DNA from 2 places in the Clostridium isatidis genome. Region 2 is predicted to be linked to the other one. Evidence: a T-box and tRNA genes for the amino acid it is inferred to sense, from the RefSeq annotation. Region 2 holds a T-box; the other holds one or more tRNA genes.
What was found. The T-box of region 2 lies ahead of tyrS (tyrosine--tRNA ligase). A T-box ahead of a tRNA ligase gene usually reads a tRNA of that ligase, here a tRNA-Tyr.
Positions count from the first base shown of each region.

Region 1: it encodes a tRNA-Tyr, which carries the amino acid that the T-box ahead of tyrS (tyrosine--tRNA ligase) is inferred to sense. The anticodon was not compared.

Region 1 is NZ_CP016786.1:2,410,807-2,420,106, forward strand. Features, by position in the region: gene BEN51_RS11360 (hypothetical protein) at 1-715, opposite strand, end outside; gene recD2 (SF1B family DNA helicase RecD2) at 729-2,963, opposite strand; gene nagA (N-acetylglucosamine-6-phosphate deacetylase) at 3,089-4,225, shown strand; gene metK (methionine adenosyltransferase) at 4,320-5,495, opposite strand; SAM riboswitch class I at 5,594-5,697, opposite strand; tRNA gene BEN51_RS11380 (tRNA-Tyr) at 5,781-5,866, opposite strand; tRNA gene BEN51_RS11385 (tRNA-Thr) at 5,872-5,946, opposite strand; tRNA gene BEN51_RS11390 (tRNA-Val) at 5,966-6,041, opposite strand; tRNA gene BEN51_RS11395 (tRNA-Tyr) at 6,058-6,143, opposite strand; tRNA gene BEN51_RS11400 (tRNA-Thr) at 6,149-6,223, opposite strand; tRNA gene BEN51_RS11405 (tRNA-Tyr) at 6,249-6,334, opposite strand; gene BEN51_RS11410 (hypothetical protein) at 6,506-6,946, opposite strand; gene yyaC (spore protease YyaC) at 7,052-7,594, shown strand; gene mreB (rod shape-determining protein) at 7,666-8,703, opposite strand; gene spoIIID (sporulation transcriptional regulator SpoIIID) at 8,812-9,063, opposite strand; gene BEN51_RS11430 (M23 family metallopeptidase) at 9,153-9,300, opposite strand, start outside.
Region 2 is NZ_CP016786.1:989,173-998,472, reverse strand. Features, by position in the region: gene BEN51_RS04750 (DUF2200 domain-containing protein) at 97-447, opposite strand; gene BEN51_RS04745 (alpha/beta hydrolase) at 585-1,580, opposite strand; gene BEN51_RS04735 (branched-chain amino acid transporter permease) at 1,887-2,222, opposite strand; gene BEN51_RS04730 (AzlC family ABC transporter permease) at 2,219-2,947, opposite strand; gene tyrS (tyrosine--tRNA ligase) at 3,251-4,465, opposite strand; T-box leader at 4,549-4,805, opposite strand; gene BEN51_RS04720 (VanZ family protein) at 4,904-5,431, opposite strand; gene BEN51_RS04715 (NUDIX hydrolase) at 5,664-6,182, opposite strand; gene BEN51_RS04710 (GNAT family N-acetyltransferase) at 6,197-6,700, opposite strand; gene BEN51_RS04705 (hypothetical protein) at 6,730-7,116, opposite strand; gene BEN51_RS04700 (DUF2975 domain-containing protein) at 7,329-7,811, shown strand; gene BEN51_RS04695 (helix-turn-helix domain-containing protein) at 7,823-8,029, shown strand; gene BEN51_RS04690 (EAL domain-containing protein) at 8,087-9,300, opposite strand, start outside.

The DNA of each region.
Region 1 (9,300 bases), 1.4 Mb from region 2:
TATCATTATCCTTTTTTAAAAATTTAATTATTTTAATATCTTTAGCCTTTAATAATTCTGTATAGTTTTCATATATTTTATTCACATTATCTTCATAAGGAACTAAAATAATTACTTTACTTTTATTCTCTTTAAACCAAAGGAAATAATCATATAATTTATATGGAATTTCTTCTTCTAAATTAACTTTAGTATTCATTATCCTAGGCTCTATAAAAGGACTATTCCTTCTTAAATCTGAAATATAAATAACATCCCCGATATTTATTACTTTTTCAATTGAATATATACTTATTTTTTTACAAAATAAATATAAATACTCTACTGCATCTCTTATATTAGCTTTAGTCAATTTAGAAAACAAACTTATATCATCAATAATGCAAAAATCATATTGATGTTTTATCTTTTCCAAATTATTATAACTTACAAAATTGATTTGACTATTCACTTCTTCTGTTGATATAAAAGAATATGTAAATTTTATATCAACCTTTAAACCAGATACTAATTCCTTATTAATTTCTTCACTATCCCATACATATAAAATTCTCTTATTTTCCTTTAATAATAAAATAATTAATTCTTTATATATTAATGAAGTATTGTAGGGACTGGTAATAATAGTTAATAATTTTCTTTTACCTTTATACCACTTATTTAATAAATAATTATATTTATTTAATTCCTCAATACGTACTAACCTATTATTCAAGATTAATAACCTCTCATTCCTCAATAAGCATACTATTATTTGTTATTTCCATAATTCTATATTTTAAAGATGAATATCTTTCCATACTTTTTGTATTAGAAATCATATATTTTAATGCTTTTTCCATTCCTACCGTTACAACAAGCTCCTTAGCTCTTGTTATTGCAGTGTATAAAAGATTTCTATTCATTAATAAAGGCGAACCCATAAATACTGGTGAAATAATAACCTTGAATTCACTCCCCTGACTTTTATGTATTGTAATTGCATAAGCAAGTTCTAACTCATCTAGATAAATAAAATCATATACTACTCTTCTTTCATCATCAAAAATTACTGTTAGATTTTTTTCTTCCTCATTTATACTTTCAATAAATCCCATATCCCCATTAAAAACTCCGACACCTTCTTGTTCGCCAAAACCATTTACTCTTTCCCATCTTAATGAATAGTTGTTTTTAGTCTGCATAACTTTATCGCCTTCTCTAAAAATAACATCCTTTAGTTCCTTTTCTCTTTTATTTCTAGATCTTGGATTTAAAATTTCTTGAAGCTTATTATTTAAATTTATTACTCCTAGTTCTCCCTTTCTTGTAGGAGTTAAAATTTGTATATCCCTAAGTTTATCCCAGGAATTTTTAAAATTAGGTAGTCTTCTATTTATTAAATCTATTATTGTAAATAATATATCTTTTTGATCTTCTTTTTTCTCAAAAAAGAAATCTCCTTCTCTTTTATTTAAATAAGGCATCTCTCCATTATTAATTTTGTGAGCATTAACTACTATTAGACTTTCCTTTCCCTGCCTAAAAATATCAGTAAGCCTTACAACTTTAATAAAATTACTTTCTATTAAATCCTTTAAAACATTTCCAGCTCCAACAGAAGGTAATTGATCCACATCACCTACTATAATTAATCTTGTTCCAAGCTTTATTGCTTTAAGTAAATTATGCATTAGCATAATATCTATCATAGAAGCTTCATCAATTATTATGACATCAGCTTCTAAAGGTTCTGCTTCTCCTTTTATAAAGTATGAATTATCTTCATCATCGCTCACTCCCATTTCAAGAAGCCTATGAATTGTTTTTGCTTCCCTTCCAGTTGATTCGGTCATTCTTTTTGCAGCCCTTCCTGTTGGTGCCCCAAGTAAAACCTTCATTCCATTATTCTCATATATCTCAATTATAGCTTTTATTATTGTAGTTTTTCCTGTTCCAGGTCCCCCTGTGATTATTTCAATTCCATTGTCAAAGGCTCCTAATATTGCTTCCTTTTGTGAAGGTGCAAACTGGATATTATTTTTTCTTTCAAAAGTCTTTATTTCATCTTCAACATCTGTATTTATAGTCCTAAAATTTTCTATACTTAATGTTATTATTTTATTAGTAACCCCAAGTTCACAGTAATAATAAGGCAAAGCAAATACTGCCTCTATATCATTTATATTCTCAATCTTTATTTTAGTATCTAAAGCAAGATTTAATAAATTTTCTTCAACTTCTTCTATCTTTACTCCTAATATTTTTGAAACTTCCTTTACCAACATTTCTTTTGGCATAAAGGTATTACCAGCAGCTGAAAATTGATTTAATATATATTTAATTCCACTTTGTATTCTAAAGGGTGAATTACTTTCTATACCAAGACTTCTAGCAATTCTATCTGCTGTAATAAATCCAATTCCTGAAATCTCATCTGAAAGAATATATGGATTTTCCAAAACGATATCTTTGGCATGAGGTCCAAATTTTTTATAAACTTTTATACATTGATTAGTAGACATCCCATGTCCTTGAAAAAATATTATAATATCCTTTAAATCCTTATTTTCTAAATAAGATTCATATATAATTTTATATTTCTTTTCCCCAATACCTTCAACTTCCAATAGTTTTTCTATATTATTATCTAATATCTCTAAAGTTTTTTCCTTAAATTTCTTTACTATTCTTTTTGCTGTAATAGGACCAATTCCTTTAATTATTCCTGTACTTAAATATCTTTCTATACCTTCTATAGAGGTGGGTAGTATCTCTTCGTATTCTACTATATTAAACTGTTTTCCGAATTGTTTATGAATTACCCATTCTCCCTTCAATTTTACATTTTGACCTTCTTTTAAGAATGGAGCAATTCCAACAGCACTTATACTGTCTTTTTCAGTTCTTATTTTAGATACAACATAGCCTGTATCATCACTTTTGAATACAATTGAATCTACAATCCCATTTAAAATTTCCATATTAACGCTCCAAACCTTAAAAATTATAGTATTTTTTATTATTTTATTATAGCATAATATTAATTTTATTTAAAAATTTGTGCTAAACTATATTTGTAAAGATATCTATACAGGAGGTGTTTTTTATGATTATAAAAAACTGTAACATAATATACTTAGATAGAATAGAAAAAGGTTCTGTCTTAATTGAAAACGGTAAAATAAAAGAAATTAATCCTACTTCTTATAATACTGTAGAAGTAATTGATGGAGAAGGATTATATCTTGCTCCAGGTTTTATAGATGTTCATATTCATGGCGCTGGTGGACATGACACCATGGATGGAACTTATGAAGCTATAAATGAAATTTCTAAAATAATAGTAAAACATGGAACTACATCTTTTACTCCAACTACTATGACTGTCGCTATAAGTGACATAAGAAAATCTATGGAAGCTATAAAAGAAGCTAAATTAAAAGGTACTGATGGCGCTAAAGTATTAGGGGCTCATCTTGAAGGACCATTCATCAGCGGAAAAGCAATCGGGGCTCAAAATCCAAACTTTTTAGCTGAACCTACTTTAGAAAATTTTAAAGCTATGGTTGGAGATTGTGAAGATGCTGTTGTTTCAATTACAATTGCACCAGAAATTCCTGGCGCAAAAGAACTAGCTAAAGAACTTTCAAAGAAAGGTATAGTTTGTTCAATCGGACATACAAAAGCTACTTATAATGAAGCTATGGAAGGAATAAAATGCGGTTTTTCTCACGCTACACATCTATTTAATGCTATGACGCCATTTACCCACAGAGAACCTGGGGTTGTAGGAGCAATATTTGATAGTGATATAACAACTGAAACTATTTCAGATGGAATACACATTTCATATCCTTCCTTAAGAATAGCTTATAAGCAAAAAACTACAGATAAGGTTCTTTTAGTAACAGATGCAATGATGGCTTGCTGTATGCCGGATGGAATGTACAAACTAGGAGGTCAAGATGTTGTTGTTAAAGAAGGGGCTGCTAGACTTGTAAGCGGTTCTTTAGCTGGCTCTGTTTTAACATTAGATAAAGCAGTCTATAATGTTTATAAAAACGTAGGATACCCTCTACACGAAGCAGTTAAAATGGCTAGTTACAATGCTGCAAGACATTGTAAAGTTGATGATAGAAAAGGTCTTATAAAAGAAGGTTATGATGCAGACTTATTATTATTTGATGACGAAATTAATATCAAAAAAGTTTTCGTTGATGGAAAAGAAGTTTATAACTCTTAATTATGCTCACAGGAAACGTAAGCCTTTAGTATAACTAAAAAATATAGAGCCTAATTGGCTTCCTACCAATCAGGCTCTTTTCTATTATAAAATCTTAAAGTAATTTCTTAATTTCTTCTACTTTATTTAACTTTTCCCAAGGTAAATCTAAATCATTTCTTCCAAAATGTCCATAAGCAGCTGTTTGTTTATAAATAGGTCTTCTTAAATCTAAATCTCTTATTATAGCACCTGGTCTTAAATCAAATACTTTTTCTACTATTGAAATTATTTCTTCATCAGATTTCTTTCCTGTTCCAAAAGTATCTACTACTATTGATACTGGTTTCGCAACACCTATTGCATAAGCTAATTGGATTTCAAGCTTATCTGCTATTCCTGCTGCTACTAAGTTCTTAGCCACCCATCTTGCTGCATAAGCGGCTGATCTATCAACCTTTGTTGGATCCTTTCCTGAGAAAGCTCCACCGCCATGTCTTCCATATCCACCATATGTGTCAACAATAATTTTTCTTCCTGTTAATCCACTATCTCCTTGAGGACCTCCAACAACAAATCTTCCTGTAGGATTTATGAAATATTTTGTTTTATCATCTAATAATTCAGCAGGAACAACTACTTTAATTACATGTTCCATTAAATCTTCTTTAATCTTTTCTTGTGTTACATCTTCACTATGTTGTGTTGATATTACAATAGTATCAACTCTAACTACTTTATTATCATCATACTCAACTGTAACTTGAGTTTTTCCATCAGGTCTTAAGTAACTTAAAGTTCCGTTCTTTCTTACTTCTGATAATCTTCTAGAAAGTTTATGTGCTAATGATATAGGCATTGGCATATATTCTTCTGTTTCATTTGTTGCAAAACCAAACATCATCCCTTGATCTCCAGCCCCAACTGCTTCTACATCACCTTGTTCTCCTATTCTTGCTTCTAATGCCTTATCAACTCCCATTGCTATATCTCCTGATTGTTCGTCAATAGAAGTTAAAACTGAACAAGTATCACAGTCAAAACCAAATTTTGCTCTATCATAACCAATTTCTCTTACTGTTTGTCTTACTATTTTTGGAATATCAACATAACAACTAGTTGATATTTCTCCCATAACTAATACCATACCTGTGGTTACAGCTGTTTCACAAGCAACTCTTGCCGTAGGATCTTGTGCTAAAATACTGTCTAATACTGCATCGGATATTTGATCACAAATTTTATCTGGATGTCCTTCTGTAACTGATTCAGATGTAAATAATCTTTTCATGATATTCTCTCCTTTCTTTTATTTGATATTAATTCTAAAAAGATTCATATAAAAGAAAAAAATCTCTTCGACAAGAAGAGATTAAATAACTATATATCTTCTTATCTTGCAAAATTAATTGCAGGAATTGGCACCACACTTTTATTAAAGCAGGTTGCCGGGTTTCACAGGGCCCTTTTCCCTCCACCTCTCTTGATAAGAATTAATATCAAATTTTCTTTTTAGATTTTATCATTTATAGCTATAATAGTCAACAAAAAAAGACAAGGTTCTCTTGTCTTTTTTTGGTGGGGGAGGACGGATTCGAACCATCGAAACGATAACGTAACAGATTTACAGTCTGCCCCCTTTGGCCACTCGGGAACTCCCCCATATATGGAGCTGGCAATAGGACTCGAACCTACAACCTGCTGATTACAAGTCAGCTGCTCTACCATTGAGCCATGCCAGCATATTTTTAAAAGATTTATTGGTGGAAACAACAGGGATCGAACCTGTGACCCCCTGCTTGTAAGGCAGGTGCTCTCCCAGCTGAGCTATGCTTCCATATTAAAATAATTTGTGGTGGAGGAGGATGGATTCGAACCATCGAAACGATAACGTAACAGATTTACAGTCTGCCCCCTTTGGCCACTCGGGAACTCCTCCATATATGGAGCTGGCAATAGGACTCGAACCTACAACCTGCTGATTACAAGTCAGCTGCTCTACCATTGAGCCATGCCAGCATATTCTTAATTTTAATGAATTTTATGGTGGGGGAGGACGGATTCGAACCATCGAAACGATAACGTAACAGATTTACAGTCTGCCCCCTTTGGCCACTCGGGAACTCCCCCATGTAAATTCATTAATTTGTCAAATAAACTTTCGTCTCCTCGACTAACAATAGTTAGTATATATTTATTGTCTTTATATTTCAAGTTTGGTTTTTACGCTTTTAAAGAAATTAACTTTACCTATTATTTTTTTTCTTCGTTTTTCTTTAAATTAATACCATGAGCATTTTTTTATATATTATTCTGTATTTCTTCTAGTTTAATGTAGTCTCCTAATATATCTTTAAACTCCTGATAATTTTCTTTTGACATTCTCTTCTCTAATAAGCCAAAACCTTTAGTAATGTTTTCAATATTATTTATATCTGCAAAATAATTATTTATCTTTATAATATCAACTATAGATAAATTTTTTATTAAAACATTAAGTTTATCTCTTTTTTCTTGAGAAAGATTGCTTATCTTTGAGAATGTTCCCTCCCTAGGATTTAAATTATCAATTATATACATATTATTTTCTTCATAATTATTATTTAAATGTTCATATTCAGTAACTATTATATTATCACTTATTGCATCTATACTCTTTAGTGGTTCCCATATTAGTAAAAAATAAATTGGTATAGCAGCACTTATTATAACAGTTAGCGAATAAATTATTACTTTTTTCATTAATTTTCATCTCCCTTCATTTAATTAATTTCCATTTTTATTAATTTTATACATATGATAATATTGTTTGTTCAACATACATATATTTCTATGGGGGTGAAGTTTTTGAAAAGCAAATTTTTATACAATTCATTTAATTCTCATATTGAAATGGCTAAATTGATAAAAAATTTTATAAAAAAAAATACTATTATAGTATGTATAGGAACAGATAAGTGCATCATAGACTGCTTAGGACCCTTAGTTGGAACTATTTTAAAAGAGAAAAATATAGAACTTCCTGTTTACGGAACAATTCAAAATCCAATTCATGCTGCAAATCTGAAAAGTAAATTAAGAGAGATTATGAAAATTCACCCCAATTCTTTTATCATTGGAATAGATGCCTGTCTTGGAGAACCTGAAGCAATAGGTGAAATCCATGTTAGAGATTATCCAATTCACCCTGGAAAGGGTGTAGGGAAAATTCTACCTGAAGTAGGTAATGTATCTATTGTAGGTATAATTGATAGTAATGAACATTCTAATTTTATACACATTCATACTGTTAGACTTAATTTTGTATTTGAAATGGCTTATGTTATATCTAATGCAATATTAGAAGCATACAACAACTTTAATAAAGAAAATAAAAAACAAAATATATGAGGCTGTCTATGACAGCCTCATTTTTATAAAGTTGAATTTAATTGTTTTTTATATGTGAATATTTTAATTTATTATTCTTCTATTAAGTCAATTTGTCTATCTGAAAAATCTATATCTATCTTATCCAAATATGATAAAACCTTACCTGTTCCTTCTGCTACTGCTTCTATTGAATTAGGAGCTACTTCAGCACAAACGCCGGTTTCATGTTCTATTAATTTGTCTAATCCATTTAATAAAGCTCCTCCACCAGTCATAACAATTCCTTTTTCAATTATATCAGCAGCTAATTCAGGCGGTGTTTTTTCCAAAACTAATTTAACGTTATCAACTATCAATGAAACAGCTTCTCTTAATGCTTCATTAATTTCTGCTGATGATATCATAACCTCATCTGGTAATCCAGTAATTAAATTTCTTCCCTTAACTGTTGCAGTCTCATCTTTTGATCCATTAAACGCTGAACCTATATTAATCTTTAATTCTTCTGCTGTTTTTTCACCAATCATTATCTTATATTTATTTCTAACATATTTTATTATTGCATCATCAAAAGTATCTCCAGCAACTTTAATTGATGATCTTACAACTACTCCACCTAAGGAAATTACGGCAATATCAGTTGTTCCTCCTCCGATATCGACTACCATTGAACCACTAGGTTTAGTGATATCTAATCCAGCCCCAATTGCAGCCGCAAGAGGCTCTTCTATTAAATGTACCTTTTTAGCACCTGTATTTCTTGCTGCATCTATTACCGCTCTTTTTTCAACTTCTGTTGCCTGTGAAGGTACACATATCATTACTTTAGGAGCTGTAAATTTACTTTTGCCATAGGCCTTTCTTATGAATTCTTTTAACATTCTTTCAGTTATATCATAATCAGATATAACCCCATCCCTTAATGGCCTAACTGCAATAATATTACCCGGTGTTCTACCAATCATTCTTCTTGCTTCTTCGCCTACAGCAAGTACCTTATTATTATTCTTGTTAATTGCAACTACTGAAGGTTCCTTTAAAATTATTCCTTTTCCTTTAGCATAAACTAAAACAGTTGCTGTTCCTAAATCTATGCCTAAATCACTCCTTTGTTTCCAAAACCACATTTATATTTCACTCCTAATCTTTCAAAGTTAAATAATTTTTACAATTTTCGTCCTAATTTTTATTATATATGGATTATGGCAAACCTTCAATATATTTGCATTTTTTTATTACTTTACAGCTTTATATTTAGCTTGAGTAGCTTTTCCACCTCTTATATGACGCTCAGCTTTATTTAGTTCTAAGATAGAATGAGTTTGTTTTGCAATTGCTGGATTTATTTTAGGAAGTCTTTCTGTCATATCTTTATGTATGGTGCTTTTGCTTACTCCAAATACTTTTGCTGTTTTTCTAATTGTGTCTTTAGATTCTATAATATATCTTGCTACTTCTAATACTCTTTCTTCTATATAATCTTTCAAAATTTTTACCTCCCTTGGATAAATAATTAATATGCGACCACAACTTTATTGATTCATCAGCCAAAAATAATGGCTGATGAATTTTTTTATTATTGATTTAATGTGAAATATGCTGTTGGATCTAAATCTTTACCATTTGAATCAAATACTTGCAAATTTAAATGTTCACCAAATTCCTCATTAGTAAATATTTTTGAAGTATTTCCAACTGTTCCAATAACAGTTTCTTCAGTTACT
Region 2 (9,300 bases):
AACAATTATAATATAATTACCAATTTTAAAAGGGGTTATTAAAATTTTCTTGATATGAAAATATAGATATTTTTATATTCTCTTTTTATAAGCTAATTATCTTCTTAAGATTTTATCCATTGCTTTTCCTTTTGCCAATTCATCTATTAACTTATCTAAATAGCGGACTTCCTTCATGAAAGGATCTTCAATTTCTTCAATTTTAACACCACATATTCTACCTTTAATTAGAGTTCTTAAAGGATTCATTTTTGGAGCTTCTTTAAAGAAGGTTTCAAAGTTAACATTTTTCTCTAATTGTTCTTTTAATTGTTCCTGACTATAGCCTGTTAACCAAGTAATTATTTCTATAACTTCATCTTTAGTACGCCCTTTTCTCTCCACTTTTTCAATATAAAGGGGAAAAACACTTGAAAAGCTCATTTCATTTATACTTCTTCTTGCCATATTATCGCCTCTCTTTTTTGCTTTTCTTTATTTTATCATTTAATATTCTTTATTTCAATTAAGTTATGTTTACTATCTTATGTTGAAATAAACTAAATAGTAAATAGAATTTTCTTTATTCTCTACATCAATGTAATCTAAATCTTTAGCATGTTCATATTTATTATCTCTATTATAAATTTCCTGCTTTCTTCCGCAATTTTCTTATATTCAATATTGTGAATGTAATGTTCACAATCAAGTTCTATATATTTAGCTGAAGCCAAATTTTCTATATAAGATGTTTGAAAGCTCTTCCACTTATCCTTATCCCATCCTGTTCCATTACCGTTAGAAATAAAAAATAAGATAGGGACATCAGGTGGACCATTTTCCTTTACTTTTTTTGCATTTCCTTTTATTTGATTTACTTCATTCAGCATTGATTTAGTTAGTATTCTTCTATAAAAAATAGCCCTATAAAGATCTTTCTCTTCTTGAGTTAACGTACCATATTTAATTGCTGCTAAGTTATTAAAAATAGATGGAATAAATCTTGTAATACCTGTCTTTGATGCAAAGGAAGCTATATTTAACAGAAAATTATTTATTTTAAAATTCTCATATGCTTCTGGCACAGCCATATCTAAACCTACAATTCCTTTAACTTCCTTTGGATATTGCTGAGCCCAATATAAAGCTTCTATTCCAGACATTGAATGAGGAAATAATATATATGGTGGTTCTAATCCTACTTTAGATAGTGTTCCTCTTGTTTCATTTAATATTATATCTAAATCTCTATTGTCATCATAAATTTCACTAAATCCATATCCTGCTTTTTCTACTACAACAATTTTATACTCATCTTCTAGTAATGAGTATAGGCTTTTAAAGTCTAAAACTGGAGAAGGAGTTCCTCCTCCTGACATAAATACTAAAGTTTCATTCCCCTGTCCTTTGATATATAGGTGCATTTTATGCCCATTTATTTCAATCATTTTTCCATTAGGAACAAAAATTCTGTCTTCCTTTGATAATTTAATTTTATGATTAATAAAGCTAATTCCAATAATAAAAATAAATAATATACCTATTATTATCATACTGCTTACTATTCTTTTTAATTTATTTTTCATACAAGTACCTTTCATAAAAATCTCTTGATAACATTCACAATTTTAATCTTTGTATTTATTAAGAATTTCTAGTAATGCTTCAATGTTACGATCCTGAACCATTTTAAGAGATTCTCCACCTTCTTCACAAAAGTAAAAATCATTCCATTGCTACTTCTTTGCTATCTTCTTGTCCTTCAAGACTTAAAGGCCTTGTTCTATCATCTTCCCATCCATAATCTGTCTGGGCATGCCTAACAAAAAAGATACTTGTCATACTCTATAATCCCTCCTAAAAATTAATATCCTTATATAAGGCGGCTTTAGTAAAATAATTTATGCTTAAATGAAAACAACTTGAATAAGAAACATGTAAATAATAGTTCCAACTCCAATGCTTAAAAGAACATTTTCCTTCCAATAATGCAAAATTACAATAACTGTAACAGAAATAGCTTCTGGAAGCCAGTTTGAAGTTGCTGCAAAATTAACATTCTTAAGGCAGTACACTACCATCAAACCTATTGCTGAAAAAGGCAAAACTTGTCCAAGAAAATTTATGTAAGAATTATTTGATTTTGCATCTTTAAACAATATGAAAGGCAGAAACCTTGTAATCATTGTAGCAAGAGCTGCTAAGCATATAATTATAAAGGCTTGAAATATTATTAAATTCATTGTACTACCTCCTCTTTTAATTCTTCTTTTTTAACATCCTTCTTATAGAATAAAGTTAATACTACTATTATTAAAATCATAGAAGGAATTATAAAGTTACTTTGCCCAAAAATATATAAAGATACTATAGAGCATAAAAGACCAATTATGGCTGCCTTATGATCTTTTTGTCCTTTCCATTGTCCCACGAATATTGATACAAATAAGGCTGTTAATACAAAATCTAAACCCTTTGTATTAAATGAAATTAATGAACCTAAAAAAGCTCCAATGGCTGAACCTGCTGCCCAATATAAATAATCAAGAAAAGTAATAAAAAAATAAAACCAATTTCTATCTATTCCTTCAGGCGCCTCTGTAGAACAAACTATAGAAAAAGTTTCATCACTCATCGCAAAAATAAGATAGGGTTTTAATTTGCCTGCCTCTTTATATTTATCTAACATTGAAATTCCGTAAAATAAATGGCGGGCATTTACCATTAATATCATTATAAAAGTATAAATAGGATTAAAAATTGATGTTAAAAAAGTTATTGTGACGTATTGAGCAGAACCAGCATAAATTAATAAACTTGCTAATACTGACCAAAACACTCCATAACCTTTACTTTTCATTAAAATTCCATAAGCGGCCCCTAAAAATATATATCCTGTTAATACTGGAATTGTATAGGGAAATGCTGCTTTTAATACTAAAATCTTTTCTTTAATTTTTTTCTTCAAATTATCACCATACCTTTCCAAATAAAAAATACTTTTATTTTCTAAGAACTTCTTTTAATAATTTTATCATATTTATTCATTTTATAGCTAAACTTTAATTTGTATTCTCTATACAAATATAATATAAAAAGAAATACTAAAGGTTAAATAATAACTGCATCCATAGGGCCTCCTTTTATCTATCTCTAGATGTGATTAATTGGTAATTTATCTTCGTTATATCATAATTATAGAGGTCTTTTGTATAAATTACTAGTTCCTTATAATTAAAGTCCAGAACAAAGATCCTGGACTTTTTATTACTTAATCAAATATTAATTTTAAAAATCTCTTCTTCCCAATTCTTATTACATCACCAGATTTTAAGAAGATATTAATATCCTCTGATGATAATTTATCACCATTAAGCTGAACTCCTCCTTGATTTAGAAGTCTAATAAATTCCTTTTTACTAGAAACATAGGACATATCCTTTAGTTTTGGAATAATATCTAAAACTGTAACTTTTCCAGCTTCAATTTTTAATTCAGGAATATTCTCAGGAATAGCTTTTTTGCTAAAGGCTGTATCATAAAAATTTATTGCCTTTTCTAATTCTTCCTTAGTATGGTATAGGGACACTATAGTTTTTGCTAAGTTATATTTAATATCTCTAGGATTAACATTATTATTTAGCATTTCTTTAATCTTATCAATTTCATCAGGATGCTCATCTGTAGCAAGTTCATAGTATCTAATAATAAGATTATCTGGAATTTCCATAACCTTTTTAAACATTACTTCAGCTGCTTCATTAACTCCAATATAGTTTCCAAGACTTTTACTCATTTTCTCTACACCATCTAGTCCTTCTAGGATAGGCATGAAAATTGCAATTTGCTGTTCTTGCCCCATTGCTTTTTGAAGAGATCTTCCCATAAGGATATTAAAAGTTTGATCTGTTCCTCCTAACTCAATATCAGCATTAAGCTCAATAGAATCATAAGCCTGCATTAATGGGTAAAAGAATTCATGAATTCCTATTGGTACTTGATTTTGATATCTTTTTTGAAAATCATCTCTCTCTAGCATTCTTGCAACTGTTGTTGTTGAGGCCAATCTTAAAACATCCTCAAAATTAAGTTTAGAAAGCCATTCACTATTAAACCTAACTTCTGTCTTTTCCTTATCAAGAACTTTAAAAATCTGATCACAGTAAGTCTTTGCATTTTCCTTTACCTGCTCATCAGATAATGCAGCCCTGCCCTTTGACTTTCCAGTAGGATCACCTATCCTGCCAGTAAAATCACCAATTACAATTACTACACGATGACCTAAATCCTGCATTTGTTTAATCTTTCTTAGTACAACAGCATGACCTAAGTGTATATCAGGTGCCGAAGGATCTAATCCTAACTTAATTGTTAATGGTTTACTGCTTTCATAAGATCTTTCTAATTTCCTTAATAATTCTTCTTCGTTAATAAGGTTCTCTACTCCCTTACTAATAATTTTCATCTGCTCCTTTGCTTTTAACATATCAACATCTCCTTTAGAAATATTTTTAATATTGCAAGTTCTATAAGAAAGTAAAGCGGATAATAAAAAAACTCATCCTTAATCAAAAGGACGAGTTAATACTCGTGGTACCACCTTAAGTTCATAAACAACTCACATTGTTTACCTTATCAAGTACGTCACTAATTGCGAGATACTTTAGCACTATAACGGGCGCAGGTTTCCGTCGCAGCCTACTTGATATAATCTTTCGGTGCGAAGCTCCAAGATGTATTCACAATCCCTAACCATGCACCTCTCATCAACCGGTAACTTTCTGTTTGGTATCCTGATTGCTACTCTTTCTTATCATAGCCTTTACTTCTTATACTCCGAAATGCACAATATGCAAATCTTGGTTATGCAGATATTAAATTAAGAAAATTATACTAACTTATTATTTATTAGTCAAGAAGTCTATTAAATTCTAAATATTAAACGGTTATTTATTCTTAAAAATAATAATAATAATATTATTATTGTAGTTCCTACTTTTGCAATTAAATTTATAAATTTTTGGGCTTTTAGCTTATTTTTAAAGGCCCTTTCAATTACTTTATAAATTATTAATCCAATTAATCCACCTAAAGTATTATTAATTAAATCAGTAATATCACTAGCTCCTATACTAAAAATATACTGCAATAGCTCACATGTAAAACTTATAAGAAAAAATAGGAATAACTTATTAATTGTCTTCCATTTTTCAAATAAAATTCCTGTATAAATTCCTAAAGGCACAAAAACAACAACATTCATAATCATTTCGTTATATGAAATTTTGCCATTTAGCTTTAAAGGTTCACTAAAAGGGATTAGATTGATCGTTCTTAAATTTCCTATATGTGTAAAGGGTACATTTAATTTAAAAACAATAATCCAAATAAGGGTAATTAGGTAGATTATAAATAAGCTATAAGTTAATTTATTAATTTTATGCTTTTCCAAATTAGACCTCCAATATTTTTGTAATTTTTATAGAAGAATATAATAGTTCTAGCTATGATTTTTACCTATTAATAATATCATTATTTTCTAATAGGCTCTACAAAGCTTTCTTACAAAAATATTACTAAAAACTTAAATTATAATTACCTTTTCAAGGACTAAATACAGTAAAATCCTATTTCCTCAACTAAATCTTAAATATTTGCTTCTTCAAAGGAAGAAAAAAGGAAAACTATAAGTAGGCAAAAATGCTTACTGTTTTTACGTCAATAATTTCTCCCTTCTTTATTTTTTCTTTAACTTCATTTATATTCATAATCTTTACATTAGTAAATTCATCTTCATCCTCATCCTTACTTCCTAATGTTAAGTTTGTTGCCTTGTAAAGATATATTATTTCATCACAAAAACCAGGAGCTGTTGCAATTGAACCTAAGTATTCTATATTTCCAGCAATATAACCTGTTTCTTCTCTAAGCTCTCTTTTAGCACACTCTTCTATAGCTTCCCCCTTATCAAGCTTACCTGCTGGTATTTCAAGTAATACTTTATTTAAGGCTAATCTAAACTGTTCAACTAAGATTATATTTTCATCATCTAAAAAGGCAATTATTCCACAAGCTCCAGGATGTCTTATAATATCTCTATTACTTTCCTTTCCATTTGGCAGCTCAACTTCTAAATTTCTAAATTCTAAAAAATTTCCTTTATAGATTAATTTGTCTTTTATTACTTTTTCTTTTAAGTCCATAATTATCTCCTTATCTATAATTCTCTACAATACATAACTTCAACAGCATTACAGAATTTTTTTGATTTATCTGCTAATACAAATTTATGTTTCTCGTAAAATTTACGAGCTCTTTTATTTTCTTCAAAAACCCAAAGAAGAACTTTGCTATATCCTAGCTTCTTTATTTCTTTTAAGATATGCTCCATCATAATTGAGCCATATCCCTTTCCCCAATTATTCTTAAGGCTATGAATGCAAATTATTTCTGCATAACCTTCCATATCTTCATCTCTTGCTTTATCCCAATAAGCGATACAGTGAGGATTATCATCTAACGATAATATATAGCCATTTGCGATATTTTCTTTAAGAAGATAAGAATACATTTCTATTGCTTTATCAATATTGCTGTATTTCTCTAAGTCGTCCTTAGATAATATTGTATTAAAGGCATTCTTCCATGATTCTGTTTGTATATATGCTAAGATTTTTTCATCTCCACTTTTAACTTTCCTTATATTAATTTTTTCTTTCATATTTATTATACTCCTTTAGAAATGAATTTTTATACACTATCCTTTATTTTTCTTTTTTTAGATATATAAAAAATAGCTAAGTACATAATTATAGCACATGCTGTTGCAATAATATCAACTATATCAAAAGGGCTGTCGAGAAACAAATCATGTATTATTTCAGAAATTAATCCCAAAAGAAAAATAGTTCCAGAAGTTAAAAGACAAGCTTTAAAGTTAAACTCCTTTTTAGATTTTTCAAAAAACCTTTCTCCCATCCATATAAAAAACCAAGCCGCTGAGATATTAGGCATCATTCCCAAAATAAATTGAATTAGCTCGATATTATTTAAGCTGGTTCCTCTTAATAATACCGTAAGACCCCAAGATAGCGCACCAATAAGTCCAAAGACTGTAGTAAGTGAAAGTTTTTTCATAATAGTTCTCCTACCCATAGTTAGTTTTATTATTTTATACAATGATATCATCTATTTCAATATAATTCCATAAAAATCCTATTACTTATTATATTTCTTATATAAGAAAATAATAACACAATAAAAATATACCTCAATATGATAATAATTTATTGACAAACGATAAATATTTTATTATTCTATAATTAGAAATTATAGATGAGGTGTTTTGTATGAAAAAATATTCAACATTATTATTAAAGATAGCGGTTTTTCTTATTGGTCTTCCAGTATTAGCAGCCTGTCTCTATATATTACCAAATATAATAATAGAGCTTTTTACTATGCCTCCAAAAGGTATATTTTTATTAATTTCAATTTTTATAATGTTATCTGGATCAGCATCATTCTTTTTTATAGCCTTATATCAAGCCTATAAGCTTTTAAACTATATTGAAAAAAAGGAAGCCTTTTCTAATTTGTCAGTAAATGCTTTAAGCATAATAAAAAAATGTGCCTTTGTAATCAGCGGCTTTTATACTGCTGGACTGCCAATTTTATATTTAATTGCTCAGCTTGATGATGCTCCAAGCGTTATATTAATTGGACTAATTATCATATTTGCTTCAGTTGTTATTGGAATTTTTGCTGCTCTTCTTCAAGAGATTTTAAAAAATGCCATAGAAATAAAATCAGAAAATGATTTAACGATTTGAGGTGATTGGAAGTGGCAATAATAATTAACATAGACGTAATGCTGGCTAAAAGGAAGATGAGCGTTACAGAACTTTCAGAAAAAGTTGGAATAACAATGGCTAATATATCTATTTTAAAAAATGGAAAGGCTAAAGCTATAAGATTTTCTACTTTGGATGCTATTTGTAAGGCCTTAGATTGTCAGCCTGGTGATATTTTAGAATATAGAGAAGATTAATATTTAAAGCTATTGCAAAGCACAGTTTAGTTTGCAATAGCTTTTATATTATTGTTATTATTTTTCGAAAGCAAAATAGGAGAAAATAGTACCTGAAATAAAACTACCATCAGCAAATAAAATATCTTTTTTCATAGATATTTGAACTTGATTCAATAACCTTACAAGTTCTGTTAGTTTATTTTCATCTAAGGAAAATTTGATACCATATTCATATAAATTAGTATCAATTTCCTTGCCCCATACCGAATGTCCGTAAACTTTAACTTCTGTCTTCATCAATTTTGTTGTAAATTGAAGAACAATATCATTATCTATAGGTAAATTAATATCAGATACAAAACATAAACCTCCCGGTCCAATATTTTTAATTAAGACCTTTGTATTACCTACATTAACTTTCTTACCTTTAATTTCTAAAACAGTCAATTCAGCTTCTAGCGACTGCATAAACTTAACTCTAAAATATTGACGTCTATCTCCTTCAAATTTTGTATCATTAACTATAACCGGCTTACATTTTTTCTTAGCTAATACTTTTTCAAATATTATTTTCGGTGATGGTTTACTATAAAGATAACCTTGTCCAGAATAACATTTTAAATTTCTTAAAAATTCTAGCTGATCCCAACTTTCTATTTTCTCTGCAGATATTTTAATTTTTAATTCCTGAGCCATTCTAATTATATGTTTAATTATAATTGTACTATCTTCATTTTTGTTAATAAAAGAACCATCTAGTTTCAATATATCAATATTACGAGAAGGTAAACATGTTAAAGATGAGTATCCTGTTCCAAAATCATCAAGAGCAATTTGAATACCTAAAGATCTTAATTCCTTAATGCTTGAAATTATTTTATCTGTTTTTCCCATAAGGGCACTTTCTTTTATTTCTAGAATTAAAAAATTAGGCTTTAATTCATATTCCTCAATAATGTTTTTAATCTTTTTAACTAAATCTGCTTCTAATAACTGCATTCCTGAAAGATTAATAGAAATTTTGATGTTAGGCAGTCCATTATCTATCCATTCTTTATAATTACTGCAAACTTCCTTTAATAACCAATTGCCTATATTAATAATATATCCTGTTTCTTCTGCCATGGAAATAAACTCATTAGGAGATATTATTCCCCATTCTGGATGTTCCCATCTAATTAAAGCTTCTGCTCCTATTATTTCATTAGTATTGAGATTCACAAAAGGCTGATAAAAAATTCTAAGCTGATTATTTTCTACTGCCCTTCTTAAATCCCTTTGAAGAATAA